Regions from separate parts of the Anaerotignum faecicola genome, predicted to be linked through region 3. Evidence: riboswitches for the same ligand, from Rfam matches in the RefSeq annotation. Region 3 holds a riboswitch; each other region holds the start of a gene.
The links. Region 3 has a riboswitch for cyclic di-GMP ahead of EJE48_RS04780 (leucine-rich repeat protein). Riboswitches for the same ligand answer to the same signal wherever they lie in the genome.

Region 1: linked by a shared signal. The riboswitch ahead of EJE48_RS10890 (S-layer homology domain-containing protein) and the one ahead of EJE48_RS04780 (leucine-rich repeat protein) in region 3 are both predicted to bind cyclic di-GMP.
Region 2: linked by a shared signal. The riboswitch ahead of EJE48_RS03650 (S-layer homology domain-containing protein) and the one ahead of EJE48_RS04780 (leucine-rich repeat protein) in region 3 are both predicted to bind cyclic di-GMP.

The regions. Positions count from the first base shown of each region.
Region 1 covers NZ_BHVZ01000014.1:189,790-199,753, forward strand. Annotated here, with positions in the region: gene EJE48_RS10890 (S-layer homology domain-containing protein) at 1-2,873, opposite strand, end outside; cyclic di-GMP riboswitch class I at 2,931-3,018, opposite strand; gene EJE48_RS10895 (transglutaminase-like domain-containing protein) at 3,551-4,378, opposite strand; cyclic di-GMP riboswitch class I at 4,391-4,478, opposite strand; gene EJE48_RS10900 (amino acid ABC transporter substrate-binding protein) at 4,812-5,600, shown strand; gene EJE48_RS10905 (amino acid ABC transporter permease) at 5,718-6,368, shown strand; gene EJE48_RS10910 (amino acid ABC transporter ATP-binding protein) at 6,385-7,149, shown strand; gene EJE48_RS10915 (hypothetical protein) at 7,162-7,980, shown strand; gene EJE48_RS10920 (HAD hydrolase family protein) at 8,138-9,499, shown strand; gene EJE48_RS10925 (tRNA threonylcarbamoyladenosine dehydratase) at 9,510-9,964, shown strand, end outside.
Region 2 covers NZ_BHVZ01000001.1:756,568-766,531, forward strand. Annotated here, with positions in the region: gene EJE48_RS03635 (M56 family metallopeptidase) at 1-846, opposite strand, end outside; gene EJE48_RS03640 (BlaI/MecI/CopY family transcriptional regulator) at 853-1,230, opposite strand; gene EJE48_RS03645 (beta-class carbonic anhydrase) at 1,372-1,935, opposite strand; cyclic di-GMP riboswitch class I at 2,127-2,218, shown strand; gene EJE48_RS03650 (S-layer homology domain-containing protein) at 2,272-5,142, shown strand; gene EJE48_RS03655 (stalk domain-containing protein) at 5,201-6,304, opposite strand; gene EJE48_RS03660 (DUF2461 domain-containing protein) at 6,323-6,997, opposite strand; gene EJE48_RS03665 (glycine--tRNA ligase) at 7,001-8,389, opposite strand; gene recO (DNA repair protein RecO) at 8,785-9,510, opposite strand; gene EJE48_RS12250 (hypothetical protein) at 9,550-9,693, opposite strand.
Region 3 covers NZ_BHVZ01000001.1:978,605-988,568, reverse strand. Annotated here, with positions in the region: gene EJE48_RS04820 (RNA polymerase sigma factor) at 1-335, shown strand, start outside; gene EJE48_RS04815 (DUF4179 domain-containing protein) at 322-690, shown strand; gene EJE48_RS04810 (histidine kinase) at 674-1,300, shown strand; gene EJE48_RS04805 (PrsW family glutamic-type intramembrane protease) at 1,297-1,932, shown strand; gene EJE48_RS04800 (S-layer homology domain-containing protein) at 2,068-4,386, shown strand; gene EJE48_RS04795 (Crp/Fnr family transcriptional regulator) at 4,442-5,104, opposite strand; gene EJE48_RS04790 (ATP-binding protein) at 5,191-5,907, shown strand; gene hcp (hydroxylamine reductase) at 5,940-7,535, shown strand; cyclic di-GMP riboswitch class I at 7,732-7,807, shown strand; gene EJE48_RS04780 (leucine-rich repeat protein) at 7,913-9,154, shown strand; gene EJE48_RS04775 (leucine-rich repeat protein) at 9,175-9,964, shown strand, end outside.

The DNA.
Region 1 (9,964 bases), on a different contig from region 3:
TTGTTGGTTGTGGAAGTAGTGGTATAGGTTTTCTCTGCGGCTTTATTGAGAGCGTTAATTTCAGTTTCCTCAGTAGGAGCTAAGCCATCTTTTGTAGTAGCTGGGGGAAGCTGAGTCTCTGTAATATCAGAGGGACGATCTGTGCTCCACTGATATTCGATGGTGTACTGCTGTTTATCAAATTTCAGAACGAAGGTTGTATCACTGTCGATATTTACATTTAAAATGTTGACAACAGAAACGAGGTCATCATTAACTTTTTTATACCATTTGCCTTCAGGGCTGTAGTTTTCGTTTGCAGTACCTTTAGGAGCGGCAGAAAGTTTATCAGAAAGTTTTGCTGGACCGTTTTCCACGTCGAGAACTATGGATTCAGGTGCTGTAGAATTCCATGTACCACCGTCAATCTCGAAAGTTACAGTAGCGGTCTTTGGAGGTGCTTTAGGTTCGAATTTCAGGATAAAGATAGCACCATTTTCAACAGACTGATTTTCGAAGTCACCGATAATAGGGTTACTATCCTTGTACCATTTACCATTGCCTGTGTGGCTGTCATCTGCTTTGCCTTTAGGAGTATAGCCAATGTTAGCTAATGTCGCATGACCGTTGTCCAGCTTAATTGTTTCTTTAAAAGCGTTTGCTGTATCCTTTACAGCTTCAGGGGCAGTCCATGTACCGCCATCAATCATAAAGGTTACATTTGCGTTGCTCAGTGTCCACTGTGCAACCAGAGTTACGTCTCCATTAAGAGTGAATTCCTGATTTGCCTCGTAAACGTTATCAGTGCCTTCTGCCTTCCAGCCTTGGAAGTCATAGCCTTCACGGCTAGGTGCAGCGGCGGTTGTGTAGCTGCCGAAGAAGTAGCCTTGGGGGTTAGTGGGCATATTTGTAACGCTAGCATCATCAACGCCGTCATCGTATGCTACAGTGTAAACATTGATATTACCGTCCATGTGCCAAGCAAAACCCTCGTTGGTATAGCCTACTGCACCGGGACAAGCGTGAACATTACCCCAGCTGTTAACATTGCTCAGAGAAACATTGTTAGAAGCAGCACTGCCTGTACCAGAGAATTCTTCATTCAGAGTGATGCTATCCGTGCTGAATAAAAGATCAGAAGTTGTTGCACCTTCTGTAGCTTCTACCTTTGTACCTTTTTCGATTTTACCAAAGGTGATGTAATATTCTTTAGCGTTTTGGTTTGCACTATCTGCGTTCCACTGAATCTTTTCGTTGTTTACAGTTACATCGCCTTTCAGATGATCGTTGTTGTGCATGTAACGACCGTAAACATAAACGGGGTAAGCAGGTGTGTATGTATTTGTGAAGGTGATGGGAGTAGTGACAGCTCCTTCAGTTGCATCTGTAAAAGAAACTGTAGCTACCAGATTGCCATCTTCCAATTTGAGGTTTACCTTCATTTTGTAGGTTGCATTATCAAATTCGATATCATCAGAAGAACCAGATGTTTCTTCTTTTACAGTATAGGTGTAATCTACGCCGTTCTCAGGCACAGTGCCGTCTTCACCAATGCCTGCATCGTCGATATCGAATACCATTTTCTGGGTTTCATCAAATTCAAAGGGTGCAGTGGGATTTTCTTTGCTTACAGTGGCTGTACCTGTGTATGTTTCATTAGAATCGTCATCATTGGTAATGCTGATTGTAAATTCGCGTTTAGCGTCATCAGAAAGCTTTTCTGCATTAGTCAGAGTTTTTTCAAATCTGTTGGTATTGCTGTCATCCTTGTTCAAATCAACTTCAACAGCCGCAGAAGTCCAACGACCATAGAAGGTGTAGTTTGTATCGGAGACAGTGATAGAAGTTACGGGGCTACCTTTAAACTCGGAGTTATCATACCAACCGGAGAACATATATTTAACACCGTCTTTGCCTTCTTTAATGAGGTTAGGCGTAAATGCTGCTGCTTCATCGGTTAAGTTTGCTGTGGTATCCCAGTCATATTCTGCATTATCAGTAGGCAATGTTACCGCAAGGTTTTCTGCACCAATCCAGTGGTACTGAACTTTGGTTGTTTCTACGCTTTTAATGTAGAAGGTAACTACATGGGGATTTTTACGGTCAATGGAGACTTCTTTGTCGAGATCCTGTTCGGCACCATCAACAGTGATTTTGGAAATTTCATATTTAGGGTTCAACTGTGCACCAATACCTTTAATGAGATAGGGTTTATCTGCATACCAGTAATCTCCGCTTTTCAGTATAGTAGTGCTGCCATCATTGTTTTCCTGTGCAAATTGGTAGGTTATCTTTGTAGGAGCATCATCATGACTACCATCACTATATCCCCAGTCAGTACCGTAGATAATACCGTAGTTGGAATCTGTAACAAATACCTGTTTGTAATAAACAACTACAGTTTGGTTCGCGCGCAGGGTACCTGTTTTCCCATCTGCTGTAAGATAATTGTACTGGTATTGATACCACTGAAAAGGTATCCACTTCCATTCACCCCAAATGGAAGTGATTTCAGTACCTGTATCGGTTTTATTGACATTTTCACCACCGGTCTGCTTGTTGTTATTATTCTGAACCATTACTTTCCAGAGTTTGCCTGTTAAACCGGAGCCGTTTTTAAGAGTCCCTGTCTGCAAAGCTGTTTCCTGCGAAAAACAAGCTGTTTTTTTGCCGGAAAGCAGACTGTCGAGGGATGTAGATGTTTTGCCGCCTACATTAACGTTGGAGTTGGTACACCAGAACTCCACATTGTTATTGCTTTGGTTGGCGTAGGTGTCAATTCCGCCATAGTCGTTGTCATCCTTCGCAAACGCATTCGCCGGCATCAACGCAATTATCATTACGGCAGCCAAGAGCCAGGACAGAAAGCGTTTGCCTGATTTCTTTTTCATCATAAAAAATCCTCCTTCTTTGTTCTTGTGAGACCCGAAGAAGGAGGATACGATATGTCTTTTGGCAACCGGCTGCCTTGCGAAGAAAAATTCGGTTAGGCCCTTGGCTTTGCGACACCGGCTTTCGTCGGCTGTGCCTTTGTCTGTACACACGCTCTTTCAACGAGCCGCACAGATAATACTATAATGTATTTATATAGATAAAATACATTGCAAAGTTCTGTTACAATGTATTATATCACAACTTGATAAAATTTCAAGTATTTTTGTGGATTCTCAACATATTTGTATGCAATTATATGCAAGTTTTGTTGAAAAAATATGGAAAAATGATGACGGCACGGAAAATGGGGACATGCCGCTATCTAAATATAGAAAACTTGTCTGTTTTTAATGAAAAATAAGCGTTGCTTTTATGCAAAACACCTGAATCGAATTTATTATAATCATCTTAATCCGATTCAATCAAGTGTTTTGCGCAAGCCTGTCCATTTTTCATAGGCAGAGTTTTCCTTGCTTGTGTTGTAGTGGCTATTGGTTGCTTCCTGTACCGCCAGATAATACCATGCGTTTGTGTCTGCGTTATCTGTAAAGGTAGAAATGGTTTTGTTATAGGAAACATATAGCGAAGAAAAGACTTCCTGCTATGTGTTTTTTCTTTATTACATTATTACAATCTGTTATGCTGCGATTGCAAGAGAATCGCTCTGCTGTGCGTAGTGCAAAGGAGATACGCAATCGGACAGGCTGTTTGCGTTCAGTACACGCTCTGTTACAGCGTAGGTCAAATCAATCTGATACCAAGCACCGTCTACGTTTACCTTGTTCCAAGCATGGTAGCTTCTGCCGGCATAGCCCTTTGTCAAAGAGCAAGGGATGCTCTGGCTGCGGCACATAGCTGCAAACAGAGAAGACAGGTCATAGCAGATGCCCTTGCTACTGTTCAGCGTAGCACTTGTGTCAGGGATATATTTGCTTACCTTGCCGGATGTGATTTCATCTGCAAGCTTTGTATCGTAGGTGTAATGCCCTGCAATGTAGTTGTAGATTGCGGTTACCTTTTCTGCATCGGTTGCTGCGCCCTTGCAGATTTCAGCCGCCTTTTGGCTGACTGCATCACCTGCTGCAAACTGCACATCTGCGGTGGAGATAAGGTAGGGAGCATATTCGTTTTTGATTTTTGCATTTACGGTTTCTCTGCTGACAACCTGATAGGTTGTACCGGAAATGTTTTCACATACGGTAATGGTGTATGTGCCATCGCCCTGATCCAGAGAGAACTCTGCAGTTTTGCCGCTGGGGCAGTTTTTATAGGAGGTCTTATTGTCACCGTACTGGATGCCGACCTTCAATTTGGAATCGGAAGTGTAATTTACGGTAACAAAACCATCTTTTGCATGGGAAGTGTCAATAGAACCTGTAGAAGCGCTGGCTGTTACCACGCCTGTCATAGACATTAAAATAAAGGCTGCAACAAATGTGCAAACACAAGAAAAAAGCCGTTTCATACGGAATCTCCTTTCGGTAACTGGCTGCCAGCCCTTTTTCAAGGGGGAAGGCCCTATAGCTTTGCGTCGCCACCTTTCGATGGGTTTGCTATTATCGTTTGAGATGCTGTCGACTACGGCTGCATCTTTTACTGATATTGATTGTATTATTTTTTATACCTACACTATATACCTTTTTTCGCGTTTGTCAATAGAAAATCGCAAAAAATCTGAAAAATCGACAAAAACTCGGCGTACAGACGGATGGGAGAAAGAGGTGGCAGGCACTGCACACAGGGCATGAGAGGACTTGTGTATTTTGCATAAAAAATAAGGAAGAAAAAGCAGATTCTTTTGCTTTACTTTAGCGTAGCAATGTGATACTATGATGAAGAACAAAGGAGCGGCGCTCCGCAGGAACGAAAAAACGATATGAAAAAGGGGACGATAGCGTATGAAAAAGTATTTGGCACTGTTTTTGACAATGGTTATGGGTGCGTCTGTTCTGGCAGGCTGCGGCGGCTCTGACAGCGCAAAGACCTTCACTGTAGGCTTCGATGCGGAATATCCTCCTTATGGCTACAGAACAGAGAGCGGCGATTATGCCGGCTTTGATCTGGATCTGGCTGCTGAGGTCTGCGAAAGAAACGGCTGGGAGCTGGTAAAGCAGCCCATCGACTGGGATGCAAAGGATATGGAGCTGAACAGCGGTGCAATCGACTGTATCTGGAACGGCTTCACCATGACAGGCAGAGAGGATGAATACACCTTCTCCAAACCCTATGTTGACAACAGCATCGTATATATTGTAAGAGCGGATTCCGATATTCAGACAGAGGCTGATCTGGCAGGCAAGCACGTTATTACACAGGCAGGCTCCTCCGCACTTTCCGCTTTGCAGGATGAATCCAAGGCAGATGTAGTAAATTCCTTCGCATCTCTGGATGAAATCGCAGATTACAACACAGCATTCATGAATCTGGAGGCAGGCACAAATGATGCCATCGCGGTAGATATCGGCGTAGCACAGTATCAGCTGACAACAAAGGCAGATAAATTCAGAATGCTGGAAGAGCCCCTTTCCACAGAGCAGTATGCAATCGGCTTCAAGAAGGGCAATGAAGAACTGAGAGATCAGGTACAGGCAACACTGGACGAAATGGCAGAGGACGGTACTCTGGCAGAAATCGCAGCAAAGTATAAGGATTACAATCTGGATCAGATGCTTTGCCTGGGAAAATAAGAAAGAGACAGTTATGAAAAAAGCTGGGAAAGACGGTGGGAAAGCTCCTGCCGCCTTTCCTGCGTTTTAGGAATTTCTCGGATTCCTGCATTTTACGGTTAAGAAAGGAAATTTACTATGAATTTTGCGATTATTGCACAGCAGCTGGTAAGCGGCATGGGCTCCTCCCTGATGATTTTTGTGCTGACACTGCTGTTTTCCATGCCCTTGGGGCTTTTGGTTGCCTTCGGGCGTATGTCAAAAATAAAGCCCTTACAGGCAGTCATTAAGGTTTTCATTGCCATTCTGCGCGGCACGCCTCTGATGCTGCAGCTTCTGGTGGTGAATTTTGCACCTTATTATCTGTTCCGTATTTCTTTGCCCAGATGGTACCGCTTCGCTGCGATTATCATCGGCTTTTCCATTAACTATGCGGCATATTTTGCGGAAATTTACCGTTCCGGTATCGAATCCATCCCCAAGGGACAATATGAGGCGGCATCCGTTCTGGGGTATAATAAAAACCAGACCTTTTTCCGCATCATTTTCCCGCAGATGGTGAAGCGCGTACTGCCTCCTGTGACGAATGAGGTTATCACACTGGTAAAGGATACCTCTCTGGCGTTCGTACTGGCGTATGAGGAAATGTTCACCGTAGCAAAACAGATTGCATCTGCAAGAACAAGTATTATGCCCCTGTTCGTTGCGGGTGTGTTCTATTTCATCTTCAATGCTGTGGTTGCATTCGCAATGGAACGCATTGAAAAGAAACTGAGCTATTACCATTAAGAAAGGAGGGCATACAATGAATAAGGTATTGGAAATTAAGCACTGCAATAAAAGCTTCGGGGAAAACGAAGTGCTGAAGGATATTTCTCTGTCTGTAACAGAAGGACAGGTTGTGTCTATCATTGGGCCTTCCGGCTCTGGGAAATCAACCCTTCTGCGCTGCGCAACCATGTTGGAAACCATGGATGGCGGCGATTTGATTTATTTGGGAGACTATGCCGCAAAGGCGGACGCACAGGGCAAGGCGGTTTATGCCGCAAAGGAAACCCTGCAGGGCATCAAAAAGCATTTCGGTCTGGTGTTCCAGAATTTTAATCTGTTTCCCCATTATTCCGTCATGAAAAATATCACCGAACCGCCGATTCTGATCGGCAAGCGCAAAAAAGAGGAAATTTATGCCGAGGCAAGGGAGCTGCTGAAAAAAATGGGACTGGCGGACAAGGAAAACGCTTATCCCTGTGAGCTTTCGGGCGGACAGCAGCAGCGTGTTTCCATTGCGCGTGCATTGGCAATGAAGCCGAAAATTCTTTTCTTTGACGAGCCGACCTCCGCGCTTGACCCTGAGTTGACGGGCGAAATTCTGAAGGTTATCAAGGATTTGGCGGCGGAACACATGACAATGGTAATCGTGACACATGAAATGTCCTTTGCAAGGGATGTTTCCGATCATATTATTTTTATGGATGGCGGCGTGATTGTGGAGGAGGGCGAACCCGAACAGGTCATCAATCATCCCCAGCAAGAACGTACCAAAGCCTTCCTGAGCCGTTTTCAGCAGTAAGGAAGTGGTCGGATGGAAGTGAAATTCATCAAAGCAAGCCCTACGGAAAATATGACACTGCTCATCGAAACGCCTGTGGCAAGAGAGAAGCAGCTTGCTGTGGCAGAAAGGCTGATTGCCTATGGCAGTGTATACGCTGAGCAGGCAGGCTATATCGAGGAAGCGGAAAATCCTGCGGCAGAAAAACGCCTGCAAATGATGGCGGGGGAATTTTGCGGCAATGCCAGCCTTTCTCTGGCGGCATGGCTGGCGCAGAAGAAAAATCTGCAGATTGGCGAAAAAACGGAAATTACGCTTGAGGTTTCCGGTGCGGAGGAGCTTGTTCGCTGCGAAATGAAACGAGAAGCGGAGCATCGCTTTCTTGGCAGAGTGGCAATGCCCTTACCGCAGACAATCGAAAAGAGAGCATTTACGCTGGACGGCGAAAGAATTGAGCTGACCGCAGTTGTTTTCGCAGGCATTACGCATATCCTCGTCCCTGCGTCCCTTTGGGGCGAGAATGCCGCAAAAAAGGCGGAACACGCGGCAAGGGTCTGGGCGAAGGAGCTGCCGCCTGTGTTTGGGCTTCTGCTGTTTGATGAGCAGGAGAAAAGCTTGAAACCGTTGGTTGCGGTGGAGGATGTCAGTCTCATCTGGGAAAGAGGCTGCGGCAGCGGAACCTCTGCTGTCGGGGCATATCTGGCGGCAAGGGAGAAGAAGGATGTTACCGTTTCCCTCAAGCAGCCCGGCGGCGTGATGCGCGCAACAGCTTCCTATCAGAATGGAGCGGTTACGAAAATTGAAATTACGGGCAGCGTTGCTATCGTGGCAGAGGGTACGGCATATTTATAAAAAAAGCGCAGATGAAAATTCTGCGTTTTTTTGTTATGTGAGGGGGAAACCGTGTAAAATAAGCATTTTCCTGCATTTTTTTGGCAGATAGCTTGACAGAAAGAAGGGATTTCCTCTATACTTTGCCAATAAGAACAGCGAAAAGGAGTGAAATCCTATGGTTGCAAATATTCCGAGAGTCGGTATGCGTATGGTGAAAACAGCATTGGCGGTTGCCATCTGCTTTTTTCTTTATGTTCTGCGCGGAGAGGAAGGCGTACCGATTTTTTCTACGATTGCCGCGATTATCTGTATGCAGCCCTATGCGGAAAACAGCATACAGGTTTCCATAAACCGTATTATCGGCACACTGCTTGGGGCGGTCTTTGCGCTTCTGGTGCTGTATCTGATCCAATATATTCCCTATCAGGTGCGTATCCTGCGATATCTGGTGATTTCCTTTGCGGTCATTCCTGTGATGTATGTGACGGTTTTATTGAAGCGCACGGGTGCTTCTGCGCTGGCAGGGATTGTACTGCTGAGTGTCTGCCTCTCTAATGTGGGGTATACACCGCTGGAGGGGGCAATCAATCGTTCTGTTGAAACGATTATCGGGATTCTGGTTTCTCTGGGGGTCAATAATCTGCATCTGCCACGGAAAAGGACAGAGAACTATCTCTTTGTGACGGGCTTTGACGGGGCATTATACGATGAAAAAAACGGTATTTCGCCCTATGCCTCCTTTGAGCTGAATCAGCTTTTGCAGGATGGCCTGCCGTTTACCATTGCGACAGAGCGTACACCCGCTTCGCTGATGGCGGATTTAAAGGGGCTTGATTTGCGCCTGCCTGTTATCGCGATGGATGGGGCGGTGCTGTATGATGTGAAGGATAAGCGATACCGTGCGACAAGCGGACTGCCGAAGGAATGGGTGGACAGAATCTGCACCCTTGTGAAGGAGAAGGAGTATCATTATTTCCTGAACGTGGTCTGGCAAAATGTGCTTTTGATTTATTTTGGCGAATTTAAAAATGAGGTGGAACGAGAATTGTATCTTTCTAACCGCCGATCGCCTTACCGCAATTATATTTATGGAGAAATGCCGGAGGATGGTGTTGTGGTGTATATCCTGCTGGTGCTGCAGGATGCGGATGCGGATGCACTGGAGGCAGAACTAAAAGAGATGGATACCGAACAGGAGCTGCTTTTCCTGCGGGATAAATCGGAAACGCCGGAGACATACTGTCATTTGAAGATTTATCATAAAAATGCAACGAAGAAATATATGCTGGAGCGGCTGATGGAGGAAATCCCGCAGAAGAAATGTGTTGCCTTTGGCAGCAACCGAAACGATCTTTCCATGCTGACCTCTGCACAGCTTTCCTATGCAACTGCGGATGCCGAAGCGGAAGCAAAGGCGGCGGCGAAGCGGCAGTTAAAGGGACATGGCGGCGACAGCATTGTGCGAAAGATTTTCCGTTTGTATGAGCGGCTGCCTTGGGAAAAGCTGCCCAAGGAGCTGAGAGAACCAAAGGAATGAGAGGAATGATATGAGCGAATTGAATGAATTTTCCAGAGCGGAGCTGCTTCTGGGAGAGGAAGGCATAGAAAAACTGAGAAAGGCGCGTGTGGCAGTGTTCGGTATTGGTGGTGTCGGCTCCTTTGTGGCAGAGGCACTGGCAAGAGGCGGCGTGGGACACCTTGCCCTTGTGGATGGAGATGTGGTAAGCCTGACAAATATCAACCGTCAGCTGATTGCAACGCAGAAAACGATTGGCAGAAGGAAAACGTCTGTCATGGCAGAGCGAATTCATGAGATTCTGCCGGAGACCGAGGTGGTGGAATATCCTGTGGTTTACGGTGCGGAAAACAGGGATTTGCTGGATTTTGCTTCGTATGATTACATTGTGGATGCGATTGATACGGTGACCTCCAAGCTGATTCTGATAGAAGAAGCGAAAAAAGCGGGGACAGAGGTTATCAGCTCCATGGGGACAGGAAATAA
Region 2 (9,964 bases), 220 kb from region 3:
GGTTGTCAATGCTGCCTGCTTTTCGATGCTGCGCTCCGCCTCCTGCAAAATCATCAGGCCATACGCCTTGCGATACGCCGCATCCCTGCCCTGCACCGCCATGCTGTCGCAGGAAATTTCCAAATCCCGCTCTGCGCGCTTTGCCATCCGCCAGACCAAAGGGTTGCACCAATGGATACTTCTTGCGGCAAGCAGCAGCAGCTTATACCACAAATCCTTCCGCCGCCAATGGATCAGCTCATGACGGAAAATCATTTCCAGCTCCTGCGCGGTGTAGTGCTCATGGGGCAGATAGACAGTTGTGCGGAATAAACCGACCGCCATAGGACTTTCCAGCACAGGGCAAACCATGAGCCGCGGCTGCGTTTTGCCTGCCGTTTCGGCGAAAAACGCCTTTGCTTCGGCAGAGGGCTCTTTCTCCCAACGGCGGAGCAGCCTTTTCATCCGAAAAACGGAAACCGCTGTCCGCAGGGCGAAAAACAGCACGCCTGCCAGCCAGAGCGCAAAGCCAATCTGCAAGGGCTGCAAGGGTTCGGCTTGGGGCTGTGTCTGCTTTTGTGCTGCGGCTGCTGCGCCTTCTGCCTTTGGCGGTGCCTGCACGGGATTGAATTTCGCCTGTACCCATTCATTCGCCTGCTCCTCGGAAATTGCCACATGGATGGGGGCGGTTTCCTGCGGAAGGGTCAGATTCCACGGAATGAGCAGACGCACGGCAAGCACAAGCCAGATGACATAGGATACCTTAGCGGCATACCGCTTAGACAGGCGCGGCAAAAGCCAAAGTGCCGGCAGAATAATCGGAAGCATCCAAAGGCCGACCTTCAAATATTCCAGAAAAATACGCATGGCAGCTCACCCCTCCGTTTCGTCCTCGATAAACGCCTTCAATTCTTCTAAGTCCTCTTTTGTAACCGAATGATTGACATAAAGACAGGCAACCAAATCCCTGAGAGAGCCACCCGTCCATTTCTGAAAATAGCGGCGGCTATCCTCCGCGAGATAGTCCTCATCTGTGACGAGGGGGGTATAATAGCGGCTTTTGCCCTGCTTCTCCGTCTGCAAAAAGCCACGGCGCACCAGTCTGCCCAGAAGGGTCTGCAAAGCGGATAAATTCCAAGGGCGTTCCTTTTGCAGCTCCTCGCGGACGGCAGAGGTGCTGGCAGGGGATTCGATATGCCAGATTGCCTGCATGACCTTGAGCTCTGTATCGGGTAATTTCTGTTTTTCCATGGGGTTCACCTCTTTTACCTACAAGTGTATGTTTATTTATAACATACAGCTGTATGTCCATTCTGTCAAGCGAAATTTTATAAATTTTCCGTAAAAGAAAAAAAGCCGCCGTTCGTAAAGCGAAAAGCGACTTTTTGTATTTTATTCTTTTCTCTCGGAAACGCCGCGGACTGCGCCCGTATGGGGGTCCATGATGAAGCCGAGCACCTCCAGATCCTTAGGCAGCAGCGGATGCTCCCTAATGGCATCGACGGTGCTTTGCACAGAATGATTGATATCCCCGAAGCCGGTCAGCCATTGCTCCACGTTTTTATGGTTTTCATCCACATGGTCAATCGCTTCCTGTGAAATGCCGCGTTCCTTCATCTTGGCAATCATTTCCTTCGGGTCAAGCAGGCGACCGCCGCAATCATCATGCCCGATGACAACGACCGTATCCACGCCCAGCTCATAGACTGCAACCAGAAGGCTGAAAATGACACTGCCATAGGGGTGCATCACGCGACCGCCTGCGTTTTTAATCAGCTTGACATCGCCGTTTTTCAAGCCGAGGGCGGCAGGCAGAAGCTCCGTCATGCGGGTATCCATGCAGGCAAGAATGGCGATTTTACGGTCCGGATACTTGGTTGTGGTATACTTTTCATAGAGACCATGCTCCACGAAGGCACGGTTATAATCCAACATTTTCTTTACGAAATCATTCATAAAAGGGCTCACCTCGTTCATTGTTTTTTCATATTATACTCTTTTTTAAGGATTTTGTCTCTTTTTGTATGGCAAAATATTACAAAAAAATAAAAAGGCACTTGTCTTTTTATGTGAATATGCTATTCTATTCTTATACAACACTAATGTAACTATTTTTATTTCTGTGCGGACGCAGGAACGGGCGTATGTACAGAAAAAGGCACAATCGGTGAAAGCCGATGTCGCAAAGCCAAGGGTCTAAACGGCGAGGGGATTTGCCGCAGGACAGCCGGCTACCGAAATACATATTGTTTCCCTGTTCCGAAACCCGCAAACAGGAAAAGGGGGGTTTTTATGACAGAGAAAAACAAAGGCAAGAAGCTTCTCACTTGGACATTGGCACTTTCTATGACGCTTGCCCTGCCGCCAGTTGGGGTATTCGCAGAGGATGGTGCCGGGGGCGAAGGCTCTCAGCAGACGAATAGCGCGCCTGCTGCAGAACAGTCTGACGGCTCGTCCAATGGAAGCGGAACAAGCAACAGCGAAACAACAGAACCAACAAGCACACCTGAGAACGGCGGACAGAAGACCGAAACTGCCCCCCCCTCAGGGACAACCGGTACTTCTACTTCTTCCGGTGAGGGGCAGAACGGTAAAGATGAAACCTTAAAGCCTTTACTGGCACCTGTAAGCGGTGGAGAAGCAACGAAAGACGAGGGCGAAAGCAACCCTGCTCCTATCAAGGGTGAAGATGAAAACAAAGACGAAACAACTGGCGAAGTAAAGCATGAGGCAACCATCGATGGAACACAATACGATACGTTGAAAGAAGCAATCAGAGCTGCTCAAGACGGCGATACCGTTGTACTGGCGAAGGATGTAACCGCAAACATCAGTATCAACAAATCTATTACACTGAATTTGAATGGGAAAACCTTAACTGCCGACGAAGGAGAACGTGCGATTGAAATTACTCCTACGGTTGATTTTCCAGATGAGCTTAAAACGATACTCCGACAAAGCCATAGCATTGAAAATCCATATTTCCCCAATATCGATTTCAAAAGCTCCCCCTTCCTCTCTGAATATGAGGAGACCTATCCGGATACGTTTAATCTTCCGGTAATCAATGTTAAAATCAAAAATGGTACTATTACAGGTGGGGATCTTTCAAGCAAACAGGACGGTGAAAATAACCAAGCTTTCATCCGCTGTGGTGGCGGCATCCGTATCAGTTCCTGCACTGTTGAATTAACGGACTGTAATATTGAAGGCAATAAAGCAAGGTATGGTGGCGGTATCTTCTGTTCAAACAGTACCGTTACAATCAAGGGTGGTACTATTTCCGGAAATACAGCGGTAGACGGTCATGGTAACTTATACGCAGCCGGCGGTGGTATTTCTTCCTTCAGAAGCGACTTAATCATAAACGATGTTCGGATTACAGACAATACTGCTAACAAAGGCAACACTAGCTATGGCGGCGGTCTTGGTGTAAGAGGTGGTTCTCTTATCATGACTGACACTACAATTAGCAAGAATAAAGCGATCCAGAGTGGCGGCGGTATCTGCATCGGTCCTGTAAATAGCAGTAGTAAATCTATATTTCCTGTTGAATTTACAATTACAGGCGGCTCTATTTCAGAAAATGAATGTACTTATAATGGTGGGGGCATTTACTATGATTCTGTGCAGACTGCAGAACAAAGCCTCCCATGCTCTATTAGCGGAACTGAAATCACCAAAAACAAATCTACCCACAGCGGCGGCGGTATCTATTTAGGTAACAATACTATGTTAACAGTCGGAGATTCAACCCGCATTTGTGGCAATAGTGCTACAAATGAAGGTGGCGGCATTAGTGCCCTTAATGTCACCTCTCTGAATTTAGGCAAGGTTGATATTAAAAATAATCAAGCCTCTGTTCGCGGTGGCGGTATCTACGCACAGACTGTCGGAGCCTTTCAGCCGATCATCACATGCTCCGAAGGTGCTTGTATTGAGGAAAACAATGCCGCTACCGGCGGTGGTATTGCCACCTATGCATATCCAAACACAGAAGCACCTATGACTATAAACATTGAAGCAGGTGCTTCTGTAAAAAATAATACCGCTACAGCTGGTGGCGGTGTTTACACCTATGATCACACAAATCTGACTGTTGAGGAAGGTGTAGCTCTGTATAACAACACGGCAACCGATATGGCTGATGATTTATTCCTGTATAATTCTACTTCTACGCTTCCAAAAGCTACCGATATGTCCGGTGACAAAATTCTTGCTGATGGCAAAGAAATCACCGGTTGGTTCTATGACGGTTGGTATAAATGGAATACCGAAAAAAATGACTGGGATGCTATCTCGCGTTGGGGAAAAGAAGTAGACGGTTCTAAATATTATGATGAATACACTCCCATCGCAGGAGAAACGACCTCGATGGCATTGAAAGCGGCATACAAACCCGCACCTCCCAGCGGTGGTGGCGGCGGTGGCGGCGGACATCGTCCCAAGCCCAAGCCGACAGTAGAAATTCCTGATGATGACGCACTGGGTCTGAACAACACTGACCACTTTGCTTACATTGTTGGTTACGGGAATGGCGAAGTACAGCCGCAGAATTCCATCACCCGTGCAGAGGTAGCGGCAATCTTCTTCCGTCTGCTTGAGGATGGTATCCGCAGTGAAAACTTCACACATCAGAATGATTTCTCCGATGTGGCGGCAGATGCATGGTATTGCAGCTCCGTTTCCACGCTGAGCAGGATGGGCATTATCGCAGGGTATCCCGATGGGACATTCCGCCCGAACGCACCCATCACGCGTGCGGAATTTGCGGCAATCGCAACACGCTTTGACAACAACGGCGACAAAACGCCCGTAAGCTTCACCGATATCATCGGGCATTGGGCAGAAGGCGAGATTACGGTTGCGGCGAACCATGGCTGGGTAAGCGGCTACGGCGACGATACATTCCGTCCCCAGAATCAGATTACCCGTGCAGAAACCATGTCTCTGGTAAACCGTGTGCTGAAGCGTCTCCCTGAGACTCCGGCGGATTTACTTCCCGACATGATTACATGGACGGATAACGCTGATACAAGCAGCTGGTATTACCTGCCCGTGCAGGAGGCAACCAACAGCCATTACTACGAATTCAAAGAGAATTCCAAGCATGAAAAATGGACAGAGCTGCGCGAAACACGCGATTGGTCTAAATTAGGATAAAAAAGGCAATAAAAAAGGAAGGGTTAACATCCCTTCCTTTTTTATTGCCTTAAAACCATCAGCTTTCAGACAAAGCAAGCTTTATGGTTGTATCCGCATAAGGTACTTTTACCTCCGGCGAGCCTGCCGCGTAAGGCAGGATATCATAAGGATTATAATACAGAACCAGTGCATCCTCGGTCAGGCAGAAATTGACTGCGGAGAGTGCTTTCTCGCTGTTCTGCTGATAATACTCAAGCAATTCGCCTACGGTTTCTTTGACATACGCGTCAAATTTTTCCTTCACATAGCTATCCGTATCGGCGGCATTCTTCCCCAGAACCTCGCTCAGCGTAAGCGCTTTATTTTCCGCCAGATTGAAGGTCTTTGAGCTTTTCAGCGTATTGGGATGTGCGCCGTAGGTATTCGCATAATCCAGCTGTGTGATAGAAAGCAGGTTATCCTGATTCAGACTAACCTCAAAGGAGCGTGTGAAAACCATTGGATGGTAATTCTTGCCCTCGGAAGCAAGGACTGCCGCGGCAGAATCCTTAAATTCCGCTTCCGCTTCGGAAATAGCAGCTTCGGCATCCTTTTTATACTGTTCATTTACCGCTGTGATAAAGGCGTTATTGTCCTTATTTTCAATGACGGGGTATTCAAACGCTACCGTAATCAGGATATTTCCCTTATCATCTGTTATATTCTTGGAAATATGTGCGGATGTAACGGCATACTGCCCCTGTTTTTTCTGAATATCCACGGTTTTGGTATCGGCAGACCAATCAACCGTGCAGTCCAGACCTTCGGAAATGGCTCTCAGCGGCACAAGGGTTCTGCCGTTTACGATTTTCGGCGCAACATCCAGCTTCTTTGTTTCGCCATCAACGGTGATTTCGTTTTTGCCGATTTCCAGAGTGATCCATTGATTGCCTCTGTTTGCCGTAACCACCTGCGCGCCATTCTCCTTCGTATAGGAAACGGCACAATCCAGTGCTTCAAAAATCTTTCTGAACGGCACAAGGGTTCTGCTGTTTTCAATCACGGGATTTACATCAAACTCCATCTGACTGCCGTTCAGCTTTACCGTAACAGCATCCGCCGCATAGGCAGGAACTGCACCGAAAACCAGCACCGCACCTAAGGCAAGGCTTACGTTTCTTTTTACCGTATTTCTTTTCATCCTAAATCCACTCCTTTTTTATTCCGCTTCAATGGCATCCAGAAAAGCATAGAAATTTTTGAGCCTGCTCCATCCCTCTGCGAGGAACTGTGGTAATTCAGGGGAAAAGAGGATATCCTCCATACCGCCGTGTGCCACAAGCAGGACATCCTTTTTGGGATACCACGCCTGCAAAAGCGGGGAAAGCGTTTCATTTTTGAATTTTTTATATGCTCTCCCTTCCAGACGGAAAAGAGGGTCTTTCTCAAATTTTTTCGCCATACGTTCAAACGCCGCAGGATTGCTTTCGATTTTTCTGCGGTATGCCGCAAGGAAGGCAGACGGACTGCACCACATGCCAAGGCCATGCTCATAGCCTTCGGGGTTCAGCTCGAAATAGAAGGAAGGGCGTTCCTTCCATGCCGTTCCCTGCAATGCCGCATCATACAGCACAACCCAACGGCTTGCGCGGTAAGGGCTTTTATCCTTGGAAAAGCGGATATCGCGATTGATACGGGAAACGGAGCATTTCATTTCCCTGCCGCCGAAGGCTATGCTTTCCGCCACAAGCGCCGCCGCAAGGCTATCAAAGGGCTCCTTCAGCACGCGCTTATAGCGGTCGCGGTTCTCCTCCATCCATTCGCGGCTGTTATTCATCCGCAGCTCCCAGAGGAAATCTATTGTTTCCGCGGTAAAGCCTTCAAATGGTTTCATGGCTTAAAACTCCATTTTTTCCTTCAGATAAGGAACCAACTCTGCGATAGGCATTCTTACCTGTTCCATGGTATCTCTGTCACGCACGGTTACGCAGTGATCCTCAACGGAATCGAAATCGTAGGTGATGCAGAAGGGTGTGCCGACCTCATCCTGTCTTCTGTAGCGCTTACCGATAGAGCCTGCGTCATCATAATCGCAGTTAAATTCCTTCGCCAGTGCTGCATAAACCTCTGCCGCCTGTTCGTTCAGCTTTTTGCTCAGAGGCAGAACAGCCGCCTTGATGGGAGCCAGTGCGGGATGGAATTTCAGAACGGTTCTGACATCACCTTCGCCGACCTCCTCTTCGTTATAAGCATCGCACAGGAATGCCAGCGTTACACGGTCCGCACCAACAGAAGGCTCGATGCAGTAAGGCACATATTTTTCATTCTTTGCCTGATCATAATATGTCATATCCTCGCCGCTTGTGTTCTGGTGGCAGGTCAGGTCATAATCGGTTCTGTCCGCAATGCCCCACAGCTCGCCCCAGCCGAACGGGAATTTATATTCGATATCTGTTGTACCCTTGCTGTAGTGAGACAGTTCTTCGGGAGAGTGATCTCTCAGACGGATTGCATCCTCTGTCATATTCAGGCTCAGCAGGAAGTTTTTGCAGTATTTTCTCCAGTAATCCAGCCATTCCAAATCTGTACCGGGTTCGCAGAAGAATTCCAGCTCCATCTGTTCAAATTCTCTGGTACGGAAGGTAAAGTTACCGGGTGTGATTTCGTTACGGAAGGATTTACCAATCTGACCGATACCGAAGGGTAGTTTTTTTCTTGTGGTTCTCTGCACATTTTTGAAGTTTACGAAGATACCCTGTGCGGTTTCGGGACGCAGATAAACCACGTTTTTCGCATCCTCTGTTACGCCCTGGAAGGTCTTGAACATCAGGTTAAACTGACGGATATCTGTGAAGTTATGTGCGCCGCAGGAAGGGCAGACAACCTGATTATCATCTACAAATTTCTTCATTTCTTCATTTGTCCAACCGTCTACAACTACTTCGGGCATATCATGGGATGCCATGTGGTCTTCAATCAGCTTATCGGCGCGGAAACGCTCCTTACATTCCTTACAGTCCATCAGAGGATCGGAGAAGCCGCCAACGTGACCGGATGCCACCCATGTCTGGGGGTTCATCAGGATTGCACAGTCAACGCCGACATTCTTGGGGTTTTCCTGAATAAATTTCTTCCACCATGCTTTTTTCATGTTGTTTTTCAGCTCTACACCCAGAGGGCCATAATCCCATGTGTTTGCCAGACCGCCGTAAATTTCGGAACCGGGGTAAACAAAGCCTCTGTTTTTTGCCAATGCTACGATTTTTTCCATAGATTCTACTGCCATTTGAATTCCTCCTTATTTCTGTGGGACTCACCAATGTATCTTGCAAGGGACGAATAGAAACTAGAAAAGCTCCCGTCTCCTCGCTGTTCAGCAAGGGACGAAAGCTCTTAAAATCTTCCGCGGTTCCACCCTCGTTGATTGATGCCGACGCATCAACCCTCTCTTGTGACACTGCTCCAAAGTGCCCTTCTCTGTTTCGCACCGCTGCCTCACACCAACCGACAGCTCTCTGCAAATGCTCCGCAGATACTCCTCTTCTTCATCGCAGTAATGATTAACTTGTGGTTTATGATAACGCTTTTCTCTTTTTCTGTCAAGGCAAAAAATTGCACTTAAATCCATGTATTTTTCCGTCTTTCTGCAAAGGAATAGACAAAAAATGTACGATACTTTATTCACTGTTCAAAAAAATCGCGTGTTTTCAGCCTTATGCCCATGTGAACCTCCATATATTTCCGTAGGATAAAGGTCAGCTGTTCGAGTGCTTCGGCGGAAAGCTGAAAGCCAAACGCCGCGCGGCTCTCTCTTTCCAGCACAAACCGAACCGCCCTTCGGACGGCATCCAGAACAAAAATGCTATCCTCTGTGCGGTGCTTTTCACAGTAAAACGCACCCATCCTGCCATCAAAATAGAGTGTCCCCTCGCCTTCGCCGCAGATATGACATACATCTGACGCAAAGAGCCCATTCAGCTGCAAAAGCTTTAATTCAAAGATACGGGAAATCAGCTTCGGCGGCAGAATCCCCCTATCCATCACAAGAAAGGCATAATACAAAAGCTCCAACACAGCATCCTGCTCCATACCGGCAGGGCAGCTGCGCTCCGTCAGCTCCGCCAGATACATGCCCTCAGAGAACTTATCCATATCCAGCCGCAGACCATAAAAGCTGTTTTTCAGCTCCGCCTGCGTGACGGAATAAAAGCCCTTACCCTCATAGACCACAAAATCGGCATAGCAGAACAGCTGCGTTGCCGCCAGAAGCTTACTTTTCGCTCTTCTGGCACCGCGGGCAGAAAGCAGCACACGACCCACGCCCTGCGCCAGAAGCACAATCTGCTTATTGCTCTCGCCCTTTGCCTGCTCACGCAGGACAATGCCGCGCAGCTTTTCCGTTCCCATAGCCGACCTCGTTTCCTTCCTAAAGCACTGAAAAAATGCTTAATAAAAATGCTTATACCTTGATGCTTCCTCTATACGGCGGCGCGGATTTTGCGATTCCTTTTCCGCCTGTCTGCGGTAGCGCAGATAATCCGCTACCTGTCCTGTCTGCAAAAATCTCTGCCAGTGTTCTCTTTCGTTCATACAGCACATCCCCTTTCGGGAATAGGATATGGAGAAAGAAAACCGCCCATACTATAAAAAACTTGCCATTCAAAAACCTTAAAACCTTTTTCACGGGACTCTGTCCCGTACCCTGACAGGGGAATGTGGTCAAAGTATCTTCCCTTCGGGAAGACGGCTACGCCGCCGCCTTATCTTGGCGGTACTCATACCCCTGTACCCCCATTTGCAGAAACATAAAATGTTTCTGCGGTATCGGATTCCAAGGGAGTGACTCCCTTGGCGGAGTTTG
Region 3 (9,964 bases):
ATAAAGCGGCACGGCACATGGCTTTACGCGGCAAAAGCAGACGGCGGCTTTTCTTCAGCTTGGATAACCTGACCGAGGAGCCGGACGGACAGACACTGGTGGAGGAGGTTGTCCGCACAAAGGAGCGGGATCGGATTCTGCATTTCTGCATGGCTGCGTTAAATCCGGATTACCGAGAGGCGCTTTATCTGGTCTATTTTGAGGGCATGAGCTATTTGCAGGCTGCTGAGGTCATGGGGAAAAGCGAGAAGCAGATTACCAATATGGTGTATCGGGGCAAGGGCCGTCTGCGCGGATTACTGGAACGGGAGGGAATCACAAATGCGGAGTCATGAGGAACGAATTGCAGAGGTAAAACGGCGGATTGCGGAAAAGGAGCGTCGGAGAAGGCAGCAGCAGGAACGGATTGCCGCCGTTTTCGGCGTGGCGGCGTGCCTTGCGGTAATCGTTGGGGTTTCTCTTTTTATGCCCGATGTGGTCAATCGAATGGAGCCGGGCATGTCCTCCGGCTTTGGAACAGCGGCAACAATGCTGGGCGGCAGTGCTGCGCTTGGATATATCGTGACCGGACTGCTCGCCTTTGTCCTTGGTGTGTGTGTGACAATCGCGTGCTTCCGTATCTGCCTGCTACATAAGGACGAACAGTCGGAGGAGCAAAAGGGGGACAATGCGAATGGAACTTGCCGATAACTTTGTGCAATTCTCTGTTACCCTGCTGGGCTTTTGCCTGAGCGGGATGCGATATCTGAAGGGCAGAAAGCAGGCGTATTTTCTGCTGACCTGCTTTTATGGCTGTTTTGCGCTCGGCTCCCTGTACTGGACGCTGTATCTGTTTCTGTTCTCAAAAACGCCGCAGGTTTTTTATGTATCGGAGTTTGGCTGGGTGGCAAGCGTTATTTTTCTTTCTATTTTGCAATACTCCCTTTCCTCTGCGGAGGAAAGAGGCTTTGTGTGCCGAAGGGCGCGGATTGCCTTTCTGATAGGCGTTCCCTTATGTATATTTTACTGCACCTTTGGGGATGTTCTCTCGAATCTGCTTTGGTGCGGCATGATGATTGCTGTTTCCTATCATGCGATACGGGGGCTTACTTACGCGCGAACGCAGACGGGAGCGGCACGGCAGCTGCGATATTTCCATATCGGGGTGCTGTGCTATGTGGCGGCGGAATATATCCTTTGGACTTCCGGCTGCTTCCGGCAGGGGGATTCGGCTTTCTTTCTCTATTATGGGTTTGATGTTCTGCTGACGGGCTGCATATTCGCGCTGCTGCCTGCCACGGGAAGGGCGGTGCAGGCATGACATATATGGAAAATATTTTTATCTGTATGGCATCACCTCTGCTGATTGCCGCCCTGTGCATGGGAAAACGGCATACAGGGGCTTTTCTGTTCTGCTTTGCGGGAATGGGGATGTGCCTGCTTTCTGCATATCTCAATACCTTTCTCGCCGCGCTGTATGGGGCGGATGCCTTTGCCGCCACTGTGGAGATTGCGCCTGTGGTGGAGGAGGGGATGAAGCTGCTGCCGCTGCTCTTTTATCTTTTGGTATTTGAGCCGAAGGCGCGGCAGATTGGGATTGCCGCAGTGATTACTGCGCTTTCCTTTGCTACCTTTGAAAATATTTGCTATCTGATTCAAAACGGAGCCGCGCATTTCTCCTTTATTTTCTTCCGCGGCATCGGAACGGGAGCAATGCATGTCATTTGCGGAGCCATCGTCGGCGGCGGGCTTGCGTATGTGTGGCGGCGGACGTGGCTGAAAATTGCCGGAACCTGCGGACTGCTTGGGGCGGCGATTACCTTTCATGCAATTTATAACCTGCTGATTGCCTACGGCGGCACAGCGCAGTATATTGCGTATCTTTTGCCTGTGGGGATTCTGGCGGCAGGCAAGCTGATTTTTTTATTTTTTTTAAAAAAATTTGATTTTTAGGTGAGAGTTTTTCTGTTTTTTTGTACCTATATAAGTGAAAGGCTCTTTCTGCGGTGTCTGCATGGCGCAGAAAAAAGGAAGGAGCGGGACACGGAAAAGGAAATGACATGACAGCAATGGAGGGAGGAAAAACGAATGAAAAAACAAAGAAAACGGATTTACACGGCACTGCTTTGCACCTGCTTCCTGTTTTCTACGGCTTCTGTGCCGGTATCGGCGGCAGAAACGGAGCAGGAGGAGGAAATGATTACCCTGTCAAATACAAAGGAAGTCGTTACTGTGGAAAGCGTACAGGCTATGATTAACGCTTTGCCGGATGCGAAAGATATCAATGACGATAATATTGAGGAAGTGAGGACGCAGTTTCAAGCCGTTGTAGATGCAATGCAGCAGCTTACCGCCGAGGAACAGAGGAAACTTGATACATCACGTTATAGGAAAGTTGCTGCTGTGCTATATGGGCCGTTTTTGGGTGTCCCTATACCTATTCCCGGAACAGATGTTGAATGGATGATCAGCCAATACGAGGACGGGGTGCTTACGGACTGGACGCTTACCATATCAGGTGAGGGTGAAATGCCTGATTTTGGAGGTGCTGGCTATCCGGTTTGCCCGTGGGAGAACGAAAAGCAAAAGATTAAAAAGGTAATTATAGAGGAAGGCGTGACCAATATTGGTAAAAGCGCATTTCGTGGATGCTCGGAACTTGCCGAGGTACATATTTCCAAAACAGTCAAGAAGATAGGGGATTCTGCTTTTCAGGGCTGTACTGCCCTTACGCAAATTGATATTCCTGACAGCGTCAATTCTGTGGGATCGTTCGCATTTATTGGATGCACAAGACTTACGGAGGTTCATACCCATTGGAAGAATTCGTATGAAATCAACTTTGGATTATTCGTATTTTATGAGTATGGGGATTCCTGGCCCGAGAATCGAGTGATATATGTTCCTGACGGGTATAAGGACAATTTTAAAAGCAATCCAAATGGGGCATGGGGTGCGTGGAATGTACAGGGCGAAAATTACACCGTTTCTTTTGACGGCGGTAACGCATCTGGCTACATGCAACCGGTTGGGACATCCGGAGATTATACCCTTCCGGATTGTGGCTTTACATATGATACGGCTGCTTTTGAATATTGGGCACTGGAGAGTTCTGACGGAAAGAAAGCGGGCTGCCCGGGTGACGTTTTCCCTGTTACGGAGGATGTGGTGCTTTACGCCAACTGGACACTGATCATAGTGATACCGGACCCCGAACCTCCGATAGTATGTATCCACGAATGGGGCAAATGGACTTCCAACGGCAATGGGACGCATACCCACATCTGCTTGAACAACAGCAGTCACACCGAAACGGGCAACTGTTCCGGCGGTACGGCTACCTGTACGGAGAAGGCTGTCTGCGAAATCTGCAATGCAGCCTACGGCGAATTAAACGCAAGCAATCATACGGGCGGCACTGAGGTGCGCGGCAGAGTTGAGGCCACCACCAGTGCGGACGGCTATACGGGTGACACCTACTGTAAGGGGTGCAAGACCAAGATTGCGACAGGTGAGAGTATTCCGAAAAAAGACAGCGGCGACAGTCCAAGCGGCGGGAGTTCGAGTGGCGGCAGTTCAAGCAGTAGCGGCAGCGGTGGCGGTGGCGGCGGCACGACCTACTACACGCTGACCTTTGAAACCAACGGCGGCGGCAGCATGCAGGCAATCCGCGCCGCTCGCGGCAAAACGCTTGACCTTTCCGCCTATACCCCGATGCGCGACGGCTATGACTTCGGCGGCTGGTATGCCGACAAGGATTTGACGCAGAGGATTACGGAAATCAAGCTGAGCGGCAGCAAAACGGTTTATGCAGACTGGAAAAAGAGAGAGCCGGACGCAGTGAAGAATCCCTTTGCGGATGTCAATGCAGGCGATTGGTTTTATCGGGATGTTTTGTTTAGCTACGAAAAGGGTCTGATGTCCGGCATGGATGCGGCAGCCTTTGCACCCTATGCGAACACCACCCGTGCGCAGATTGCGGTAATTTTCTACCGCATGGAGGGCAGCCCTGCTGTCGAGGGAGAAAACAGCTTTGCCGATGTTGTGCGTGGCTCCGGTACGGCATGGTTTTATGATGCGGTGACATGGGCACAGCAAAACGGCATTATGGGCGGCTACGACAACAGCAGCTTTGCCCCGAATGATCCGATTACCCGTGAACAGCTTGCGGCGATTTTCTATCGCTACGCGCAGTATAAGGGCTATGATACCACACAGGGCGGCATGGCAATTCGGGAGTTCGACGATTACGAGAGCATTTCCGATTATGCGATGGGCGCGATGGCGTGGGCGGTGAATATCGGCCTTGTAAAGGGCGACAGCAATCTCCTTTATCCGAATGGCACTGCTACGCGTGCCGAGATTGCGGCGATGCTCCACCGCTTCGTTGAAAACGGAATGAAATAAGCAAACAAAAAGCAGAAGCTCCTGCGAAAAAGGAGTTTCTGCTTTTTTATTGGCGTTATACCTTCAAAACGAAATGGTTTTTATGAAAATCCAGCAGACCCTCATCCCGCATTTTCCCAAGCTCCAGCGAAAGTCCGCTGCGCTCCACCGCGAGGTAATCCGCAAGCTGCTGTCTGGAAAATGGAATATCGAATTCATATTTTCCGAGCCGCTGTGCCTCTGCGGAAAAATAGGACATCAGCTTTGCGCGCGTTGTGCGCTGCCCCATGTGGGTCAGCTTTTCGCTGAAGCGCAGGTTTTTCTCTGCCAGCTCGCCAAGCAGATTTCGGATGATATGGTTATGATGCGTGCAGGCGGAGGAGCACACATGCAGCACACGCTTTATGTTCAAATACAGCACCGTAACAGCCGTTTCTGCTACAACGCTTACATTCAGCACAGAGCCGGGCGCGCAGGCATAGGCGGCGGCAAAGGTCTGCCCCACCCCTGCCTTGGAAATGATGTTGCGGTTGCCCCAGATGTCCTCCTGTATGATTAGAATACTGCCGGACAGCACCAGACCGATGGCATCTGCCGTATCCCCAATGCGCAGCAGCAGGGCATCCTTGGGGAAGCTTTCCCTTCTTGTTTCCAGACAGGAGAGCATTGCGGTCAGTTCCTCCTCGGAAACGCCCGAAAAAAGCTGAGAGGAACGGATGATGGGAAAAAATTCTTTCATAAAAACCCTCTTTTCGTTGAAAATTCAACAGACTTGTTGAATTTAGCATACTATAATGAAAACAAAAAAGCAAGGAGGTTTTTATTGTGAAAAGAAGAATCATTGAAATTGATCAGAATAAATGCAATGGCTGCGGTGCCTGTGCCGCCGCTTGTCACGAAGGCGCAATCGCTATGGTAAACGGGAAGGCGCAGCTGATGCGCGATGACTACTGCGATGGTCTGGGCGATTGCCTGCCTACCTGCCCCACTGCCGCGATTACCTTTGTGGAGCGCGAAGCGGCAGCGTATGATGAAAAGGCAGTGGAGGAAAATAAGCGCAGAAGGCTACAGGAAAAAATGCAGACAGAAGGGATGACACTTCCCTGCGGATGTCCGGGAAGTCAGTCCAGAACAATCGCACACGAAGAATCCGCCGCGGCTTGCAATACAGAGGCGGTCAGCCGCCTGTCCCAGTGGCCTGTGCAGATTAAGCTGGTTCCTGCACGCGCACCGTATTTTGACGGCGCAAAGCTGCTGATTGCCGCAGACTGCACCGCGTATGCCTATGCCGCCTTCCACGAAAAATTCATCAAGGGACATATCACCCTTGTGGGCTGTCCGAAGCTGGACAGTGTGGATTATTCCGAGAAGCTGACCGAAATCATTCGTGAGAATGATATCAAAAGCGTCACCATTGTCCGCATGGAGGTTCCTTGCTGCGGCGGTCTGGAATTTGCGGCAAAAACGGCATTACAGCAGAGTGGGAAATTTATTCCATGGCAGGTTGTGACCATCTCCACAGATGGCAGAATTCTGGATTAAAAAGAGGACAAAGAAGAAAGCGAGGGTTTCAAATGGGCAACAAAATGTTTTGTTTTCAGTGTGAGCAGACGGCAGGATGTACCGGCTGTATGGGAAATGCAGGCGTTTGCGGCAAAACTGCTGATGTGGCACAGCTGCAGGATGAGCTGACAGGGGCGCTGATTGGGCTTGCGCGCGCAACGGACAATGCCCCCGATGTGAATGACGGCACATGGCGGCTGATGATTGAGGGATTATTTACCACCGTTACAAATGTAAGCTTCAACGAAAAGACACTGCGCGAGCTGATTGACCGCGTACATGCGGAAAAGGCAAGGCTTGTGCCCGACTGTTCGGACTGTGCTGCTCCGTGCGGTCGCGCTGCCGATTACGATATGACGAATCTCTGGAATGCGCAGGAGGATATCCGCAGCCTGAAATCCCTGATTCTGTTCGGGGTGCGCGGCATGGCGGCCTATGCGCATCATGCCCTGGTGCTGGGCTATACCGATGATGCGGTGAACGATTTCTTCGCAAAGGCGCTTTTTGCTGTCGGCGAGGATTGGGGCATGGAGGAGCTGCTGCCCATCGTGATGGAGGTCGGTGAGAAAAACCTCAAGTGCATGGCGCTTCTGGATCAGGCAAATACCGAAAGCTACGGCACGCCGGCACCTGTTACCGTTCCGCTGACTGTGGAAAAGGGGCCGTTTATTGTGATTTCCGGTCACGATCTGCATGATCTCAAGCTACTGCTGGAGCAGACCGAGGGCAGGGGTATCAATATTTATACCCATGGCGAAATGCTGCCTGCACATGGTTATCCCGAATTGAAAAAATATGCGCATCTCAAGGGCAACTTCGGCACAGCATGGCAGAATCAGCAGAAGGAATTTGCAGAGCTGCCTGCGCCGGTGCTGTTTACCACCAACTGCCTGATGCCGCCGAAGGCAAGCTATGCCGACCGCGTATTCACCACAGAGGTGGTATCCTATCCCGAAATGACGCATATCGGCGCGGATAAGGACTTCACCCCTGTGATCGAAAAGGCACTGGAGCTGGGCGGTTATGCCGAGGATAGGATGCTTACAGGCATCAATGGCGGCAATACAGTGATGACAGGCTTTGCCCGCGGCACGGTGCTTGGGGTGGCGGATAAGGTCATCGAGGCAGTGAAAGCCGGCGCAATCAGACATTTCTTCCTTGTTGCAGGCTGCGATGGGGCACGTCCCGGGCGCAATTATTATACGGAGTTTGTAAAGCAGACCCCTGCGGATACGGTTGTGCTGACGCTTGCCTGTGGCAAATACCGCTTCAATGACCTTGACCTTGGCACCATTGGCGGTCTGCCCCGTCTGATGGATATCGGGCAGTGCAATGATGCTTACAGTGCGATTCAGATTGCCGTTGCGCTTGCCGATGCGTTCGGCTGCGGCGTGAATGATTTGCCGCTGTCCATGGTGCTTTCCTGGTATGAGCAGAAGGCGGTGTGTATCCTGCTGACCCTGCTGTATTTGGGCATCAAGAACATTCGCCTTGGCCCGACTTTGCCGGCATTTGTTTCGCCCAATGTGCTGCAGTACCTTGTGGAGAATTTCGGGATTGCACCAATCACGACTCCGGAGGCGGATTTGAAGCAGCTGCTGCAGTAAAATAAGATATCTCTCATGAAAAGGCAACCCAAATGGGTTGCCTTCTTTTTTATTGTAGTGCCTTTAAACGAAACAAAACCACCCTCTTACGAAAAAATATTACAAATTAGGATATTTTTTATAAATTAAGGTTGTAATAGAAATCCCTTTTTGCCATAATTCAAATTGCATAAAATAATAAATTCCGCAGAAAACAAGCATAATTCGGCAAAGTAGGCGAAAGCCTATGACGCAAAGCTACAGGGCCTTTCAACTGGCAGCCAGCTGCAAAAAAACGAGCATTGCCGGATAGGGGCGGTGCTTTTTCTGTTTGTGAAGAAAAAAGGAATTTATTCGCATTGGGTATAAAGAAAGTACAGATAAAGGGAGGAAAAAATATGAAGAAAAATTATTATGCGAAGGCACTTGCGCTGACCGTAGCGGCAAGTATGGTTTCTGTGCCGGCATTCGCGGCGGAGGGGACGGACGACCCTCAGGCACAGGAGAAAACGGTGGAGCAGGACGAGCAGAAAGGGGAAAAATCTGCGAAGGAAGAGCAGGAAAAGACTGAGCAGTCCGTAAAGGAAGAAAAGATAGAAGATGGAATTTCCGCAGCTTCTGATGATGACCAAGAAACTGCCGTTGCAGAAGGGGAAGTTTTTGCAAAAGGGGACTGCGGTGCAACGGAAGAAGATGAGGTTTCGTGGGAACTGGTAAAGAATAACGATACATTATACCGCAAGGCGGAAGAAAACGGATATTCCTACGCAACAACAGCCGAGGACGGATACGAAGAAGTAGGTGGCTATACCCTAACCATTTCGGGCGAAGGCAACATTGCAGATTACTACGGGAAAAATATTACGATTGATAGCTTTGAGGGGGATATTGCTCCTTGGAGAAGAGCCTTACTCAGCGATGTCGAGGCTGACAGAACAACACAGGAGGTTGTTCCAATCACAAAGGTTATTGTAGAAGATGGCATTACAGGAATCGGTACAGATGCATTTTCTTATTTGGCGCTGAATGGGACAATTACATTTAATGAAAACGTAACCCATTACGGCAGCGGTGTTTATTCGTACTGCCCTTTGATTACGACGGTTGATTTTACAAATTTCAAGCCTAAAAATGTTTCGGATTATTGGATACCGGGTCATGAAATGCTGACAGGCAGTGCCGTTCCTTACGGATTTTTTGACAAAGATAAAAGTCTGAATACCTGTATAGTAGATGGAAAAACCTACACCGGTGAGCTTGCTCTGCCGGAATGGATTGATACCATCTGTACAGCAGCATTCCGCGGAACGGGATTTGACACAATCAATTTTGACGATGGTTTGAAGGATATAAAAGAAGTAGGCCCCTATGGTATGAGTAATCTGGCAAATATTGATACATTTACCTATCCGGGGAATGTGGACTTTTATAGCGGCGAGAATCCAAACGGCGGCAAAACGTCCAGTGTTGTATTAACTGGAAGCGGCGTAAAAACTCTGATTATTCGGAATGATGTAAAGGAACTGCCCGACCTTTTCGCTTATCAGCTGAAAGAGTTAAAGAAAATTATCTTTGAGGGAGAAGTAGAGAGTATTGGGGCTCGAATGCCTTCGGCGGATGCGAAAAGCTGGAATCCGTAGAGCTTGGTAAAGTGAAATCCATGGGGAGGGGTGTATTTATCAACTGTCCTTCTCTGAAATCCCTTAAAATCGAAGGGGATGAGGGCTTGGTTCTTTCTTCTGATACTGTAGGGACTTGGGGAAAAGACTATCCCGGTGCCGCACCCTTGGAAACCTTTGAACTGGGAGCAGGGACAATCAATTTCAATTTGAAAGAGAAAAAGGCTACTCTTAAAGAGGTAAAGCTTGGTGACGGTGTAAAGAATATTCCCAATAATTTCTTAAGTGAATGTACCAATTTGGAAACTCTTGAAATCGGAAACGGTATTACAAAAATCGGGAACCATGCTTTTGAACATACAAATATTACAAGTATTACGATTCCGGACAGCGTAACAGCTATCGGGGAACAGGCATTTAACGGATGCACTTCTCTTACGGAGGTAAATATTTCAAAGAATTCTAAACTTGAAACAATCGGGAATCGTGCTTTTCAACAGACAAGCATTACAAGCATTGCAATTCCGGACAGCGTAACAGTTATTGGGAAACAGGCATTCAATAGATGTACTTCTCTTGCAGAGGTAAATATTTCAAAGAATTCTAAACTTGAAACAATTGAAGACGGTGCGTTTTATGATACAAGGGTGCTGAAAATGTATCTTCCCGGCGGAGTAAAAACGCTTGGTGTCGGTGCTTTCCAGAGAACACCTGTGAAAATTTATGATATGAGTGATGTCTATTCTTCTGATTTTACCATCGGGGATTGGTGCATCAATAACTGGTATAATACTAAAGAAGGCGAAGTGGCACCTGAATGGGCAAATAATC